2 regions of the Pseudomonas sp. UM16 genome follow, and region 1 is predicted to be linked to the other one. Evidence: predicted binding sites of a transcription regulator. Region 1 holds the regulator's gene; the other holds the start of a gene.
What was found. Region 1 encodes FliA, which starts transcription of late flagellar genes. Its sites were predicted from a motif close to CTAAAGTTTNNNNNNNNNNNGCCGNTAA; they were not measured.
Positions count from the first base shown of each region.

Region 2: a site for FliA is predicted at 3,871-3,898, ahead of ACQRAX_RS07625 (methyl-accepting chemotaxis protein). Genes of this name have one in related genera too.

Region 1 is NZ_JBNPJT010000002.1:269,031-276,971, forward strand. It holds gene ACQRAX_RS03305 (protein-glutamate methylesterase/protein-glutamine glutaminase) at 1-708, opposite strand, end outside; gene ACQRAX_RS03310 (chemotaxis protein CheA) at 753-2,942, opposite strand; gene ACQRAX_RS03315 (protein phosphatase CheZ) at 2,955-3,743, opposite strand; gene ACQRAX_RS03320 (chemotaxis response regulator CheY) at 3,763-4,137, opposite strand; gene fliA (RNA polymerase sigma factor FliA) at 4,242-4,982, opposite strand; gene fleN (flagellar synthesis regulator FleN) at 4,979-5,812, opposite strand; gene flhF (flagellar biosynthesis protein FlhF) at 5,932-7,242, opposite strand; gene flhA (flagellar biosynthesis protein FlhA) at 7,254-7,941, opposite strand, start outside.
Region 2 is NZ_JBNPJT010000005.1:154,348-162,288, reverse strand. It holds gene gbcA (glycine-betaine demethylase subunit GbcA) at 1-796, opposite strand, end outside; gene ACQRAX_RS07635 (hypothetical protein) at 940-1,083, opposite strand; gene gbcB (glycine-betaine demethylase subunit GbcB) at 1,082-2,179, shown strand; gene ACQRAX_RS07625 (methyl-accepting chemotaxis protein) at 2,180-3,805, opposite strand; gene ACQRAX_RS07620 (hypothetical protein) at 4,085-4,315, shown strand; gene ACQRAX_RS07615 (cell division protein ZapA) at 4,312-4,614, shown strand; partial or broken gene ACQRAX_RS07610 (HAMP domain-containing protein) at 4,583-5,845, shown strand; gene ACQRAX_RS07605 (methyl-accepting chemotaxis protein) at 5,972-6,709, shown strand; gene ACQRAX_RS07600 (low specificity L-threonine aldolase) at 6,753-7,793, opposite strand; gene ACQRAX_RS07595 (hypothetical protein) at 7,908-7,941, opposite strand, start outside.

The sequences.
Region 1 (7,941 bases):
GCACAGCTTGTCCAGACGTTCAGCAAAAGCCTTGGTGAACGCTGCTGGCATGTGCTGGATCAACACGATCGGCGCCGGGAAATTGGCTGGCAACTGAGTCAGGACCCGCTGCAGCGCTACCGGGCCTCCGGTGGAAGTACCAATGGCCACCAATTTATAAGGCTTGCGCTTGGGCGCTGGCGAGGCAACAGCTGCTGCACGTACCGGTGCCGCTGCACGTAGTGCCGGGCTGCTGCCCAGGCTGCTGACACTTGGCTGGGCATGCGAAGTCGGCTGCGGCGCCGGCGCGGCGTAACTGCTCAGGCGGCGGTTGCTGCGAGAAAGGGTATGAACCTTTTCACACAGCATCTGCTTGACCTTATCCGGGTTGCGCGAGATGTCTTCGAAGTTTTTCGGCAGGTAATCGACCGCACCGGCATCCAGGGCGTCGAGGGTTACTCGCGCGCCTTCATGGGTCAGCGAAGAGAACATCAACACCGGCGTCGGGCAGCGCTGCATGATGTGGCGCACGGCGGTAATGCCATCCATCATGGGCATTTCGTAGTCCATGGTGATGACATCGGGTTTGAGCGCCAGCGCCTGGTCGATCGCTTCCTTGCCGTTGGTCGCGGTGCCGACGACCTGGATAGTCGGGTCCGCTGAAAGAATTTCCGAGACACGGCGGCGGAAAAAACCGGAATCATCCACCACCAGGACCTTGACTGCCATAAACACTCCATTACGGGGCGCGGCTTGCGGCCGCGCCACCAGAATCAAATACGCCGGGCGGCGTAACGCTTGAGCATGCTCGGAACGTCGAGGATCAGCGCGATGCGCCCGTCACCGGTAATGGTGGCGCCCGACATGCCCGGCGTGCCCTGGAGCATCTTGCCCAGCGGTTTGATGACCACTTCTTCCTGACCCACCAGTTGATCGACAACGAAGCCAATGCGTTGGGTCCCGACCGAAAGGATCACCACATGGCCCTCGCGCTGCTCTTCATGAGCGGCGGAACTGACCAGCCAGCGTTTGAGGTAGAACAGCGGCAAGGCTTTGTCGCGAACGATGACCACCTCCTGACCGTCGACGACATTGGTGCGCGACAGGTCCAGGTGGAAAATCTCGTTGACGTTGACCAGCGGGAAGGCAAACGCCTGATTGCCGAGCATGACCATCAGCGTCGGCATGATCGCCAGGGTCAACGGCACCTTGATGACAATCTTCGAGCCCAGGCCCTTGGTCGAATAGATATTGATCGAGCCATTGAGCTGGGAAATCTTGGTTTTCACCACATCCATGCCCACACCACGCCCGGAGACGTCGGAGATCTCGGTTTTGGTCGAGAACCCTGGGGCAAAGATCAGGTTGTAGCATTCACTTTCGCTCAGACGGTCGGCAGCGTCCTTGTCCATCACCCCGCGTTTGACCGCGATGGCGCGCAGGACATCGGCGTCCATACCCTTACCATCATCAGAAATCGACAGCAGGATGTGATCACCCTCCTGCTCGGCCGAAAGCACCACTTTGCCGCTACGGGACTTGCCCGTTGCTTCGCGTTCTTCCGGCGTTTCAATGCCGTGGTCGACAGCGTTGCGCACCAAGTGCACCAACGGGTCGGCCAAGGCTTCAACGAGGTTCTTGTCGAGGTCGGTTTCTTCACCGACCAGCTCCAGGTTGATCTCTTTTTTCAGCTGCCGGGCCAGGTCGCGAACCAGGCGCGGGAAGCGCCCGAAGACTTTTTTGATCGGCTGCATGCGGGTTTTCATCACCGCGGTCTGCAGGTCGGCGGTGACCACGTCGAGGTTCGACACCGCCTTGGACATGGCTTCATCGCCACTGTTCAGGCCCAGACGGACCAGGCGGTTACGCACCAGCACCAGCTCGCCGACCATGTTCATGATCTCATCAAGGCGTGCGGTATCGACCCGTACGGTGGTTTCCGTTTCGCTGGCCGGGTGCTTTTCGGCCGCCGCAGCAGCTTGGCGCGCAGGTGCGGGCGCTGCGGCCTTGACCGGCGCCGCCGCAGGCTTGACCGCCGCGGGTGCCGGAGCTGCTGCGGGCTTGACCGCAACTGCAGCGGCTGGAGCAGTTGGAGCGGCGGTAGCTACGCTGTCCGGGGCGAATTTACCCTTGCCGTGCAGCTCATCAAGCAGCGCTTCGAATTCATGCTCAGAGATGTGATCGCCTGAAGCAGCGGGTGCCGCTTGTACCGCGCTGGCAGCCGGCAAGGCATCCACAGCAAAGCTGCCCTTGCCATGCAACTGATCGAGCAATGCCTCGAACTCGTCATCGGTGATTTCGTCGCCAGCACCTGCCGCCGTGGTAGCCGCTGGCGCGGGCGCACTGACGCTATCAGGGGCAAACTGACCTTTTCCGTGCAACTGATCGAGCAGCGACTCGAACTCGGCATCAGTGATTTCGTCGCTGGCCTCGGCAGGCGCTTGCACCTGCGCTTCAGCTTCGGCCTTGACCGCATTGAGCGAGTCAAGCAACTGCTCGAATTCGGTGTCGGTAATGTCTGCCTCGGGCGCCGGTTCCGGAGCCGGCTCAGGCGCGGGGGCCTGCACCGCCGCCGCAGGCTCAGCCAGGCGCGCCAAGGCTGCCAGCAGCTCAGGCGTGGCTGGGGTGATGTCACTGCGTTCGCGCACCTGGCCAAACATGCTGTTGACCGTGTCCAGCGCTTCCAGGACCACGTCCATCAGTTCGGCATCAACGCGCCGCTCACCCTTGCGCAGGATGTCGAAGACGTTTTCGGCGATGTGGCAGCACTCCACCAGCTCGTTGAGCTGGAGGAAGCCGGCGCCCCCTTTTACAGTGTGAAAACCGCGAAAGATCGCATTGAGCAGATCGGCATCATCCGGACGGCTTTCCAGCTCGACCAGTTGCTCGGACAGTTGCTCAAGAATCTCGCCGGCTTCTACCAGAAAATCCTGAAGGATTTCTTCATCGGCGCCGAAGCTCATTAAACGTGCTCCCTAAAAACCCAGACTGGACAGCAGATCGTCGACATCGTCCTGACCGGACACAACGTCTTCACGCTTATCGGCATGAATCTGCGGACCTTCACCCCGAGTTGGATGTTTTTCTTGATCTTTTTCAGCGCGCAGCTGTTGGTGGTCATGTTCGATACCGGCAAAACGATCGACCTGACTGGCCATCAGCACAAGCTTGAGCAGATTGCTTTCTACTTCGGTGACCAGTGCGGTTACACGTTTGATCACCTGACCGGTCAGGTCCTGATAGTCCTGAGCCAGCAAAATATCATTGAGGTGGCCGGCGACCTTGCGGTTGCCCTCCTCGCTGCGCGTGAGAAAACTGTCGACGCGTTTGGCCAGTTCACGAAACTCCGGCGCCGCCACTTCGCGGCGCATGAAGCGCTGCCAGTCGACACTCAATGCCTGAGCTTCGTCACTCAGCTCATTGAGCACTGGCGTGCTGGCTTCAACCAGATCCATGGTCCGGTTGGCCGCCCCTTCCGTCAGCTTGACCACATAGGACAGGCGTTCGGTGGCGTCAGTGATCTGTGAAACCTCTTCGGCCTGAGGCATTTGCGGATCGATCTGAAAACTGACGATCGCACTGTGCAGCTCACGCGTGAGCTTACCCACTTCCTGGTACAGGCCACGGTCACGGGTCTGGTTTAGCTGATGGATCAATTGCACCGCGTCGCCAAATTTGCCCCGCTCGAGACTGTCGACCAGTTCGTGGGCATGCTTCTTCAGTGTCGACTCGAAGCCGTCCAACGATGAATGTGTTTGCTCCATAGCGCCCCCGTGGCGTGTCTTAGCTATTGACGCGCTCGAAGATCTTCTCGATCTTTTCTTTCAGCACTTGCGCGGTGAACGGCTTGACCACATAGCCGTTGACGCCGGCCTGGGCTGCTTCGATGATCTGCTCGCGCTTGGCTTCAGCCGTCACCATCAACACCGGCAGGTGCTTGAGGCGCTCGTCAGCACGCACTTTGCGCAACAGATCGATGCCGGACATGCCCGGCATGTTCCAGTCGGTGACGAGAAAGTCGAAATGGCCGCTTTCGAGCATTGGCAGCGCGGTGTTGCCGTCGTCAGCTTCCTGGGTATTGGTGAAGCCCAGGTCACGCAGCAAGTTCTTGATGATCCGCCGCATCGTCGAAAAATCGTCGACGATGAGGATTTTCATGTCTTTGTTCAATTAGACCTCCAAGCAGTCTTTAACGCGCTCAGCGCTGAACGCGCATTCAATCAATTCGGGCACTACATTTCACGACTGCATTGAACCTGCGTTCAACGCGCCCGCCATTCTCCCAGGCGGCTGCGCAAACGCGCCGCGCACTGGCTGTGCAACTGGCTGACACGCGACTCGCTGACACCCAACACCTCACCGATTTCCTTGAGGTTCAGCTCTTCGTCGTAGTACAGCGCCAGTACCAGGCGCTCGCGTTCGGGCAAGTTGGCAATGGCATCGGCCAAAGCTGCCTGAAAGCGCTCGTCTTCCAGGTCGCGCGAAGGCTCGAGCTGGGCACTGGCGCCATCCTCGTGCAGGCCTTCATGTTCGCCGTCCTGTAACAGGTCGTCGAAACTGAACAGGCGGCTGCCCAGGGTGTCATTCAAAATCCCGTAGTAATCATCGAGACTCAATTGGAGTTCGGCAGCAACCTCGTGATCTTTAGCGTCACGGCCGGTTTTTGCTTCAATTGCCCGAATCGCGTCACTGACCATGCGGGTATTGCGGTGAACCGAGCGTGGTGCCCAGTCTCCTTTGCGTACTTCGTCAAGCATTGCCCCGCGGATCCGGATACCGGCGTAGGTCTCGAAACTGGCACCCTTGCTCGCGTCATACTTGTTGGAAACCTCGAGCAGACCAATCATGCCGGCCTGGATCAGATCCTCCACCTGCACACTGGCCGGCAATCGTGCCAGCAAGTGATAGGCAATACGCTTGACCAACGGCGCGTAGCGCTCGATCAATTCATACTGGCCATCGCGCGAAGCCTTGCTGTACATCCGATAACCGCTGGCGTTCATAGCATCGGACCTGCACTCGTCGGTTGCACCAGGCGCTCGACAAAAAACTCCAGATGACCGCGCGGGTTGGCAGGCAACGGCCAGGTATCGACCTTCTGAGCAATGGCCTTGAACGCCAGCGCGCACTTGGAACGCGGAAAGGCTTCATAGACCGCTCGCTGCTTCTGCACCGCCTTGCGTACGCATTCGTCGTAAGGCACCGCGCCGACGTATTGTAGGGCCACGTCAAGGAAGCGATCTGTGACCTTGGTCAACTTGGCGAACAGGTTGCGCCCCTCTTGAGGGCTCTGTGCCATGTTGGCCAGGACCCGGAAGCGGTTCATACCGTAATCGCGGTTGAGCAGTTTGATCAGCGCGTAAGCGTCGGTGATCGAGGTGGGCTCATCGCACACCACCAACAGCACCTCCTGGGCGGCGCGGACAAAACTGACTACTGAGTCACCAATACCCGCAGCGGTATCGATCACCAGGACGTCGAGGTTGTCGCCAATTTCGCTGAAAGCCTGAATCAGGCCAGCGTGCTGCGCGGGTGCCAGATGCACCATGCTCTGCGTGCCGGAGGCGGCAGGCACAATGCGCACCCCACCGGGCCCCTGCAGCAGCACATCACGAAGTTCGCAGCGGCCTTCGATGACGTCAGCCAGGGTGCGCTTGGGCGTCAGGCCGAGCAATACGTCGACGTTGGCCAGGCCCAGGTCGGCGTCCAGCAGCATGACCCGACGGCCAAGCTCTGCCAACGCCAATGACAGGTTCACCGACACATTGGTCTTGCCGACGCCACCTTTGCCGCCAGTTACGGCGATCACCTGTACGGGATGCATGCTACCCATGTTTGTTCATTACCTTGTCTTGCTTAGACCGAGGCCACATGACCGGCTGCGCTTTCAACACCTGAAAAATGCCTGGCAGTCCATCCATGCAGATACTTTGCAACGTCTTCACAATCACCTCAGCCGACACGCTTGCCGGGGCTGTGGTAGAGATCAGCGAACATATCGGCCATCGCCTCTTCGCTGGGCTCGTCCTGCATCTGCACACTGACCGCGCGACTGACCAATTGGTGGCGGCGCGGCAGGTGCAGATCGTCAGGAATGCGCGGCCCATCGGTAAGATAGGCCACAGGCAATTCGTGACTGATGGCCAGGCTCAGGACTTCTCCGAGACTGGCCGTTTCATCAAGCTTGGTCAGGATGCACCCGGCCAACCCACAGCGCTTGTAGCTGTGATAGGCGGCGGTGAGCACCTGTTTCTGGCTGGTGGTCGCCAGTACCAGATAATTTTTAGACGCAATACCACGTCCGGCAAGGGTTTCCAGTTGCATGCGCAGGGCTGGATCACTGGCCTGCAAGCCAGCGGTATCAATCAACACCACACGCTTGCGCAGCAACGGCTCAAGGGCCTGAGCCAGGGACTGACCCGGATCTACATGAGTGACCGAGACATTGAGGATCCGCCCCAAGGTCTTGAGCTGCTCCTGGGCACCGATACGGAAACTGTCCATGCTCACCAACGCCAGGTTCTGTGCGCCGTACTTGAGCACGTAACGCGCCGCCAATTTGGCCAGGGTAGTGGTCTTGCCCATGCCGGCCGGACCGACCATAGCAATGACACCGCCCTCCTCGATCGGTTCGACTTGCGGCACATCAATTCTGCGTGCCAGGTGCGCCAACAGCATGCGCCAGGCATGACGCGGCTCTTCGATGCCGCTGATCTGCTCCAGCAGTTCATGCGCCAGCGGGCCGGACAGGCCAATACGCTGCAGGCGCCGCCAAAGGTTGGCCTTCTGCGGTTGATTGCCCTGCAACTGGCTCCAGGCCAACGAGCCGAGCTGAACTTCGAGCAGTTCGCGCAGCCCGGTAAGCTCCGAACGCATGGCATCGAACAGTCGCGGATCGACCGGCGCGGCAGCCGCCGGTGCGGGAGCGACGGGGGCTTCGACGTGCGCCTCGACCAGCGGCTCAGAAGCGGTCAGTGGCAAACCGGCAAACAGCTGACGGTTGCCGTCTTCGCTTTCGCTACGACTACTGAGCTCGGCCTGGGCGGTGACGATGCGCGACTGGGTCTTGCGCAATTCATCTTCGAGCTCGACATTCGGAACCCGGGGCGCCAGGGCAGACAGCTTGTAGTCCAGCGCCGCCGTCAGCTCGACACCGCCAGCAATCCGTCGGTTGCCGATGATGGCGGCATCAGCCCCCAGCTCATCTCGAACCAGCTTCATGGCCTGACGCATATCGGCGGCGAAAAAACGCTTAACTTGCATAACCCACTACCTCAGCCGTTGGGGCCTACTGTGGCAACGATGGTAACTTGCTTGTTGTCAGGTATTTCCTGATACGCCAAAACATGCAAATTCGGTACAGCCAGGCGACCGAAGCGCGACAGCATTGCCCGCACCGGTCCTGCGACCAGCAGAATCGCCGGCTGCCCTTGCATCTCTTGACGCTGGGCGGCCTCGATCAACGAACGCTGAAGCTTTTCGGCCATGCTCGGCTCAAGAAGAACACCGTCTTCCTGACCTTGCCCGGCCCTTTGCAGACTATTGAGCAAAATCTGTTCCAACCTTGGCTCAAGGGTGATCACAGGCAGCTCAGACTCAACGCCGACAATGCTTTGGACGATAGCGCGACACAATCCGACGCGCACCACGGCCACCAGCGCGGCGGTATCTTGACTCTTACCGGCGTTGTTGGCGATAGCCTCGGCAATGCTGCGAATATCACGCACCGGCACCTGTTCGGCAAGCAATGCCTGCAGGACCTTGAGCAGCCCCGACAAGGAAATGACGCCCGGCACCAATTCTTCAGCAAGCTTGGGCGAGGCCTTGGCCAGCACCTGGAGCAATTGCTGGACTTCCTCATGGCCAATCAGCTCGTGACAGTGCTTGTGCAGGATCTGGTTCAAGTGGGTGGCAACCACGGTACTGGCATCGACCACGGTATAGCCGAGCGACTGCGCCTGG
Region 2 (7,941 bases), on a different contig from region 1:
TGGCGTGTGCGTACGGAATCTTCTCTGCGTCCCAGGCTGCGGCCGAGGCGGCGACATGGTCCTTGAAGGCCTGGTCGGCCCGAGGATCGGTAACGTCGTCCCACTCCAGCAGGGTTTTCAACAGCTCCGGATGTGAACCGCTGCAGTGGTAGCATTCACGGTTGTTTTCCAGCACCAGCTTCCAGTTGGCCTTTTCCATCAAGGTGGTTTGCACCGCCACCTTGGTGTTTTCCATGTCGTAGGGTTCCATGTAGTGCGTCAAGGTTGCCAGGAAGTCATCGATGGCTGGCGGGTTTTCGGCCAGGCTGATGAAGATGTAGCCGCCGGCGGTCTTGACGTTGACCGGCTTGAGGCCGTACTGCTTCATGTCGAAGTCGGCGCCCATCTCGGTGCCGGCAAACAGCAGGCGGCCGTCGAGTTCGTAGGTCCACTGGTGGTAGTGGCAGACCAGCTTGGCGACTTTGCCCTTGTCGCTGGTGCACAAGCGTGAGCCACGGTGACGACAAACGTTATGAAAGGCATGCACCTGACCTTCAGCACCGCGCACCACCAGAATCGGGTTCTTGCCGATCTGCAGGGTGAGGAAGTTGCCCTTGGTCGGGATTTCACAGGTCATCCCGGCAATCAGCCATTCCTTCTGGAAGATCTCTTCCATGTCGATCTGAAACAGGCGCTCGTCGCAATAGAACGGCTGAGGCAGCGAGAAGGTGCGCTCGCGGCTCTGCAACATCTCGGCAGTCGCCTTGCGCGCAGGTTCCAGTGGATCGCCCAGACTCAAAGTTGCGGTGACGTCCATCGTGTAGGTCCTCATGGCCAGTGCTTGTGGCCGGTGAAAGTGGCTAATCGTTGTTATGGCGACGCAAGGCTAAATACAGCAGGATCATTTGCGATGGAGTGTGCGATTGAAGTGTTCGCGAACCATATCTACGGGCGACATGATCAGATCCGTTTCCGACGCGCCAGCCCTTGTAACAGGGGGCTGGTCGCGATAAGCACGCCGATGTCGCGGATAGGAAAGTGTCCGCCGCACAGCTTGCGCAGAATCGCAGCCATCAGGCCACCGTCGGCCGTGGAGACGAGCATGTCCAACTTCCTCAATCCGGTCAGCACCCAGACCTGGGCCAACGGCCGTCACATCGTCCGTTGCGTCAAGGTGATCCAGGAAACCTGGGATGTGCGCACTTTCTGTTTCATGGCCGACCAGCCAATCATGTTCTTCTTCAAACCAGGCCAGTTCGTGACCCTGGAGCTGGAGATCGAAGGCCAGCCGATCATGCGCTCGTACACCATTTCCAGTTCGCCTTCGGTGCCTTACAGCTTCTCGGTGACGATCAAGCGGGTACCGGGTGGCAAAGTTTCCAACTGGCTGCACGACACCCTGCACGAAGGCCAGGAACTGGCAGTGCACGGGCCGGTCGGGTTGTTCAACGCCATCGACTTCCCCAGCCCCAAAGTGCTCTACCTCAGTGGTGGTGTCGGAATCACTCCGGTAATGTCCATGGCTCGTTGGTTCTATGACACTAACGCCAATGTCGATATGGTTTTCGTGCACAGCGCACGCTCACCGAAAGACATCATCTATCACCGCGAGCTGGAGCACATGGCGTCGCGGATCGACAACTTCAGTTTGCATATCATTTGTGAAAAGCATGGTCTGGGCGAGCCTTGGGCAGGCTACCGTGGCTATCTCAATCAAAAGCTGATGGAGTTGATCGCCCCGGACTACATGGAGCGGGAAATATTCTGCTGCGGCCCGACACCGTACATGCACGCGGTCAAGCGCCTGCTGGAAGGCAGCGGCTATGACATGAGCCGCTATCACGAGGAGTCGTTTGGTGCGACTCCGGCCGAGGTCAAGGCCGACGCCGTGGAGCTCGCCGAGCAAGCCGCTGACGCGCCGGAAGTGGACAATGCCGACCTGCATCAGGTGGAGTTCACCGCTGCCGGCAAGAGTATCCGCGTGGCGCCGGGCGAAACTGTGCACGCGGCGGCAGCCAAGCTTGGCCTGATGATTCCCAAAGCCTGCGGTATGGGCATCTGTGGCACCTGCAAGGTGCTCAAGCTCGGTGGTGAGGTGGAGATGGAGCACAACGGCGGCATCACCGATGATGACGTCGCCGAAGGCTATATCCTGTCGTGCTGCAGCGTGCCCAAAGGCGACGTGCGCATCGAATATTGATCAAACGCTGAAGCGTGCCACCAGTCCACTGAGGTCTACCGCCAGGCGCGACAGCTCGGCGCTCGCCGCACTGGTCTGGTTTGCGCCAGTGGCCGACTGCACCGACAGATCATTGATGTTAACCAGGTTACGGTCCACTTCACGGGCCACCTGGGCCTGTTCTTCGGCGGCACTGGCGATCACCAGGTTGCGTTCATTGATTTCGGTGACCGCGCCGGTGATGGTGTCCAGTGCAAGGCCTGCGCCGCGAGCGATGTTGAGGGTCGATTCGGCGCGTTCGGTACTGTTGCGCATCGAGTTGACTGCCTGTTCGGTGCCGCCTTGAATGCTACCGACCATCCGTTCGATTTCGCTGGTGGACTGTTGGGTGCGATGGGCCAGGGCACGTACCTCATCAGCCACCACGGCAAAGCCACGGCCAGCTTCACCGGCACGTGCTGCTTCGATGGCGGCGTTGAGGGCCAGCAGGTTGGTCTGGTCAGCCAAGCCGCGAATCACGTCCAGCACCTTGCCGATATCCCGCGACTCTTCCGCCAGGTTACCGATCAGCTTGGCGGTGCCCTGTACGTCAACGCTCATACGCTCAATAGCATTGACTGTTTCCAGAACCAGATCGCGGCCGTCGCCTGCCGAACGGGTAGCTTCCTTGGACGCTTCGGAAGTGCTCACAGCATTGCGCGCTACTTCTTCAACGGCGCTGGTCATCTCGGTAACCGCAGTGGCGGCCTGCTCGATTTCATTGTTCTGCTGTTGCAGGCCACGAGCGCTTTCGTCGGTGACGCTGTTCAGTTCTTCGGCGGCAGAAGCCAGCTGGGTGGCGGAGCCTGCAATCAATTGCAGGGTGTCGCGCAGTTTGTTCTGCATCTTGGCCATGGCTTGCAACAGGCGTGCAGCCTCATCTTGGCCTTGGGTTTCAATGCTGCGGGTGAGGTCGCCTTCGGCAATTCGCTCAGCGACCTGCAGTGCTTCACTGATCGGTTTGACGATGCTGCGGGTCAGCAACAGGGCACAAATCAGGGTCAGCGCCGTGGCGGTCAACAGTAAGCTGATAACCAGCGTGACAGCGTCGGAATACTGCTCGGCAGCGGTCTGGTTGATCTGCCGGGTTTGTTCGGTGTTGATGCTAACCAACTGATCCATAACACCGTTGATTTTCTCGGAGTTGTCGAGCACATCACGGTTGACCAGGCTGCGTAGCGTCTCCAGGTCATTGCTTTGCGAGGCTTGGCGCATGCGGCTTTCCAGTTGCCGGTACTGGTTGAGCAACTGCACATAGTCGTTGTAAGCGGCACGCTCTGGAGCAGATGTGATCAGCGGTTCATAGGCCTTTCGTGTTTCATCTATTTGCTGATTGCGCTGGTCGAACAGTTTGAGCGTGTTTTGTACAGTGTCGTCTTCCCGATTGAGCAATAGGCGATAGGACAATGTGCGCAAACGCAGGGTCAGTTGGGTGAGCTTATCGACGTTGGTGATGCTGGGCATCGAGGAGGTTTCAATAAATACGCCGGCCTGGCGAATTTTGCCCATTTGGTTGAGGGCGAACAGGCCCAGGCCGAGCATCAGCGCGCCAATCAAGAAAAAGCCCAGGAGCGCGCGCGGGGCAATATTCATATTGCGTAGGGACATAGTGAGTCTTCCGGAAAGGGAAAAGGCGCGCGATCCGTGCGACAAAGTCGGGGTTTCCTCCTCGTATATCGGTCGACCTGAAGCAGACTTGAGGCGCGGGGAAATGAAACGGCGAAGTCAGCTATCGACTTTCCTGACAGGCGGGCACCTGAAGGGGGAACCGGACCGCTATCAGTGGGTCAATCTGCACCAGGCCGAAGCGTCTAACCCGATATCCCTGGCGAGCACGCGGACTTTTCTTTATCGTGTGCGCCCCCTGAAAATCCCGAGAAGGCAATCATGTTGGAAACATCCCTTAGTCAATTGGAACAACTCGTCATCGACCTGGTACAAAAAAATCAGGAGTTGAGCGAGCGCAACGAGCAGATCAGCGTTGAATTGGCTCAAGCCAAAGATGAAAACGAGAGCCTGCAGCTGTCGTTGATGGAGCAAGAAGAAAAGCACGGCGCTACTGCCGCACGCATTCAGGCTCTGGTTGAGCGCGCCAGTGGCGGTACCGTCAACGCATGAGAACTTCAGCACAGCCGATCAATGTCGTGTCGATCCTTGGCAGTGACTATTCGATCAAGGCCCCCGAAGGCCAGGAGCAGGCCCTGGCGCAGGCCGTGCAGATGCTCAATGCGTCGCTGGCCGAGACCAAGCGCAAATACCCGACCCTGATCGGTGACAAGCTGCTGGTTCTGGCAGCCCTCAACCTGTGCTCGCAGCAGATTGATCTGCAACAGCAGCACCAGCAGGCCCTCGACCGTTACCAAGAGCAAGTCAGCGCCACGGTCGATGTCATTGCCCGGACCATCGGCAACAGCTGATAGGCTCCCGCTAAACCGTTCTACTTCCTTTTGCTTGCTCACTGCCTGTTCGGCAGTGAGTGGCATTGTCGTGGGTCAATGGAGTTATTGTATTTTCATCTGTATACAATTGGCCTGGCTATTGCAGCACAAGGCTTATTTGCTCAGGGGAAGGTTCATGCAGTTCTGGCGGCGCAGTATCCAGTGGCAACTGATCGCAAGCATGGGCGCAGCCCTGTTGGTGAGCATTCTTATCGTCGTGGCGATCTACTCGGTGGCGGTCAATCGCCTGACCGAACGTTACCTGGTCGACACTGCTTTACCGGCGAGCATTGAGGCGATTCGTAACGACATCGAACGGATGTTGAGCCGTCCGCTCACCGCCGCTTCGGATATCGCCAACAATACCTTGCTGCGCGACTGGCTGGCAGCGGGCGAAGATCCAGCCCAGGCGCCGCAGTTTATCGAGTACCTCGAGGCCTTGCGGCAGAAGAATCAGGCGTTCACCGCGCTGTTTGCGGCCACCGAAAGCAACCACTACTACAACGAAAAAGGCCTGGACCGTACCTTGAGTCGCAGCAACCCAGCTGACAAGTGGTTTTACGGCTTTATCGACAGTGGCAATCCGCGTTTGCTCAACATCGACACCGATGGCAGTACCGGAGAGCTGGCACTGTTTATCGATTACCGGGTGGAAAAGGCCGGGAAGTTGGTGGGCATTGCCGGGCTTGGCTTGCGCATGACCGAGTTGTCGGAACTGATTCACAACTTCAGCTTTGGTGAGCGTGGCCGGGTTTTCCTGGTGCGTAACGACGGCTTGATCCAGGTGCATCCAGAGCAACAATTCAGTGGCAAGCGAAAGCTCGCCGAGCAAATCGGCGAAACGGCGGCAACGGTGCTGTTGAACCACGAAAAGGGCGTGAGTAGCAGCCGATTCGAGCGCGATGGCGAAGAGTACCTGGCCTTGAGCCTGCCGCTGCGTGACCTGAACTGGACCCTGGTCGCTGAAGTGCCGGAGGCGCAAATCTACGCCCCGGTCCGCGAGACCGTAGGGTTAACCAGCTTGATCGGTGCTGCCGTGGCGCTGGTGTCGCTGTTGCTAGTTGTACTATTGGCCCGAGGCATTGTCCGGCCAATTCGTCGAGTAACGGCGGCGTTGATGGCGATTGGTAAGGGTGGCGGTGACCTGACCCAGCGTCTGGATGAAGCCCGTGCCGATGAACTGGGCGACCTGGCGCGCGGCTTCAACCGTTTCCTCAACAGCCAGCGCGACTTGATCGGCGAAGTGCTGCGTACCACAGAGCGCTTGCACAGCTCGGTCACGCAAGTGACCCAGGTAGTGGAGAACACCGCCGAGCGTTCCGGGCGTCAACAGGAAATGACCGAAATGGTCGCCACCGCGGTGCATGAGATGGGCCTGACCGTGCAAGACATCGCCCAGAATGCTGGCAACGCAGCACAGGCTTCGGAAACGGCTCGCACTGAAGCGCTTGAGGCCCGCGAAGTGGTGCGGCGCTCGATTGCGCATATTGAAGGCATGTCCGGTGAAATAGGCCAGGCCGCCAATGCGGTGGGCGAGTTGGCCAGCGAAGTCGCTTCAATCGATGAAGTACTGGCGGTGATCCGTAGCATTTCTGAGCAGACCAACCTGCTGGCACTCAACGCGGCGATTGAAGCGGCGCGTGCCGGGGAGATGGGCCGCGGTTTTGCTGTGGTTGCTGACGAAGTACGTACGCTGGCCCGGCGTACTCAGGTTTCGACCGATGAAGTGCAGCAGATGATCCTGCGCCTTAAGCAGGGCGCCGGCAGTGCGGTTGCGTCGATGCAGGCCGGACAGGCAGCGACGGGAACGGGTGTGCAGTCCAGTCAGCAGACCGGTGCGTCACTGAGCACCATCACCGATCAGGTCGAGCACATCAGCGACATGAACCATCAGGTGGCCACCGCGACCGAGGAACAGTCGGCGGTGACCGAGGAGATCAATCGTACTGTGCAGGGGATTTCCGACCTGGCACGGGCGACCGCGGCGGATGTGCAGGGCTGTCGGGAGGAGTGCCAGGCGTTGCGCGGATTGGCCGATGACCTGGCGCGGCAGATGGGTGGGTTCAGGCTCTAGAGCAATCTGAACCTCATCGCCGGCAATGCCGGCGATGAGGTTTTCAGGCGCCCATGGCCTCGCGGATATCCGCCGCCAGCTCTCGCACTCGCGCCTCGTCGGTGTCCCACGAACACATAAACCGCGCTCCACCGCTGCCAATGAAGGTGTAAAAGCGCCAGCCCTTGTTGCGCAAGGCTTCCAGAGCCGGTTCCGACATCTGCAGGAACACGCCGTTGGCTTGCACCGGGAACATTAGCTCGACCCCCGGCACGTCACTGACCAACTCGCTGAGCAAGGTCGCGCAACGGTTGGCGTGGTGGCCGTATTTGAGCCAGGCGTCGTTTTCCAGTAGCCCGACCCAAGGGGCAGACAAAAAGCGCATCTTCGAAGCCAGCTGTCCGGCCTGTTTGCAGCGGTAGTCGAAATCTTCGGCCAGCTTGCGGTTGAAGAACAGGATCGCTTCACCCACCGCCATGCCATTCTTGGTTCCGCCAAAGCACAGAACATCAACGCCTGCCTTCCAGGTCAATTCGGCAGGCGTGCAGCCAAGAGAGGCACAGGCGTTGCTGAAGCGGGCACCGTCCATATGTAGGTTCAGGCCCAGTTCTTTGCAGGTGGCGCTGATTGCCTTGAGTTCGTCGGGGCGGTAGACGGTGCCGACTTCGGTGGCCTGGGTGATGGTCACCACCCGTGGTTTGGGATAGTGGATGTCCTGGCGCTTAAGAGCGACTTCGCGGATCGACTCGGGAGTCAGCTTCCCCGCAACGCTGCGGGCGGTAAGTAGTTTAGAACCGTTGGAGAAAAACTCTGGCGCGCCGCACTCGTCGGTCTCGACGTGGGCGGTCTCTGAGCAGATCACGCTGTGGTAGCTCTGGCACAAGGACGAAAGTGCCAGTGAGTTGGCGGCGGTGCCGTTGAAGGCGAAAAATACTTCGCAGTCGGTTTCGAACAGTTTGCGAAAGTACTCGGCGGCGCGGGCGGTCCACTGGTCATCGCCATAGGAGCGGTCATGGCCGTGGTTGGCTTTTTCCATGGCGGCCCAGGCTTCAGGGCAGATGCCTGAGTAGTTGTCGCTGGCGAATTGCTGGCTTTGCTCTGTCATGACACTGTCCTGTGAATGAAGCAGAACAGCACTCTAAATCATTGGCTCACAGCTTGCCCATAGGACCGTGCTGCCGTGAGTGAAGGGCACCACCCACGGCAGCAAAACGCTAACTCAAGATTCCTCAGAGAGTACGATGGGGGCAGTT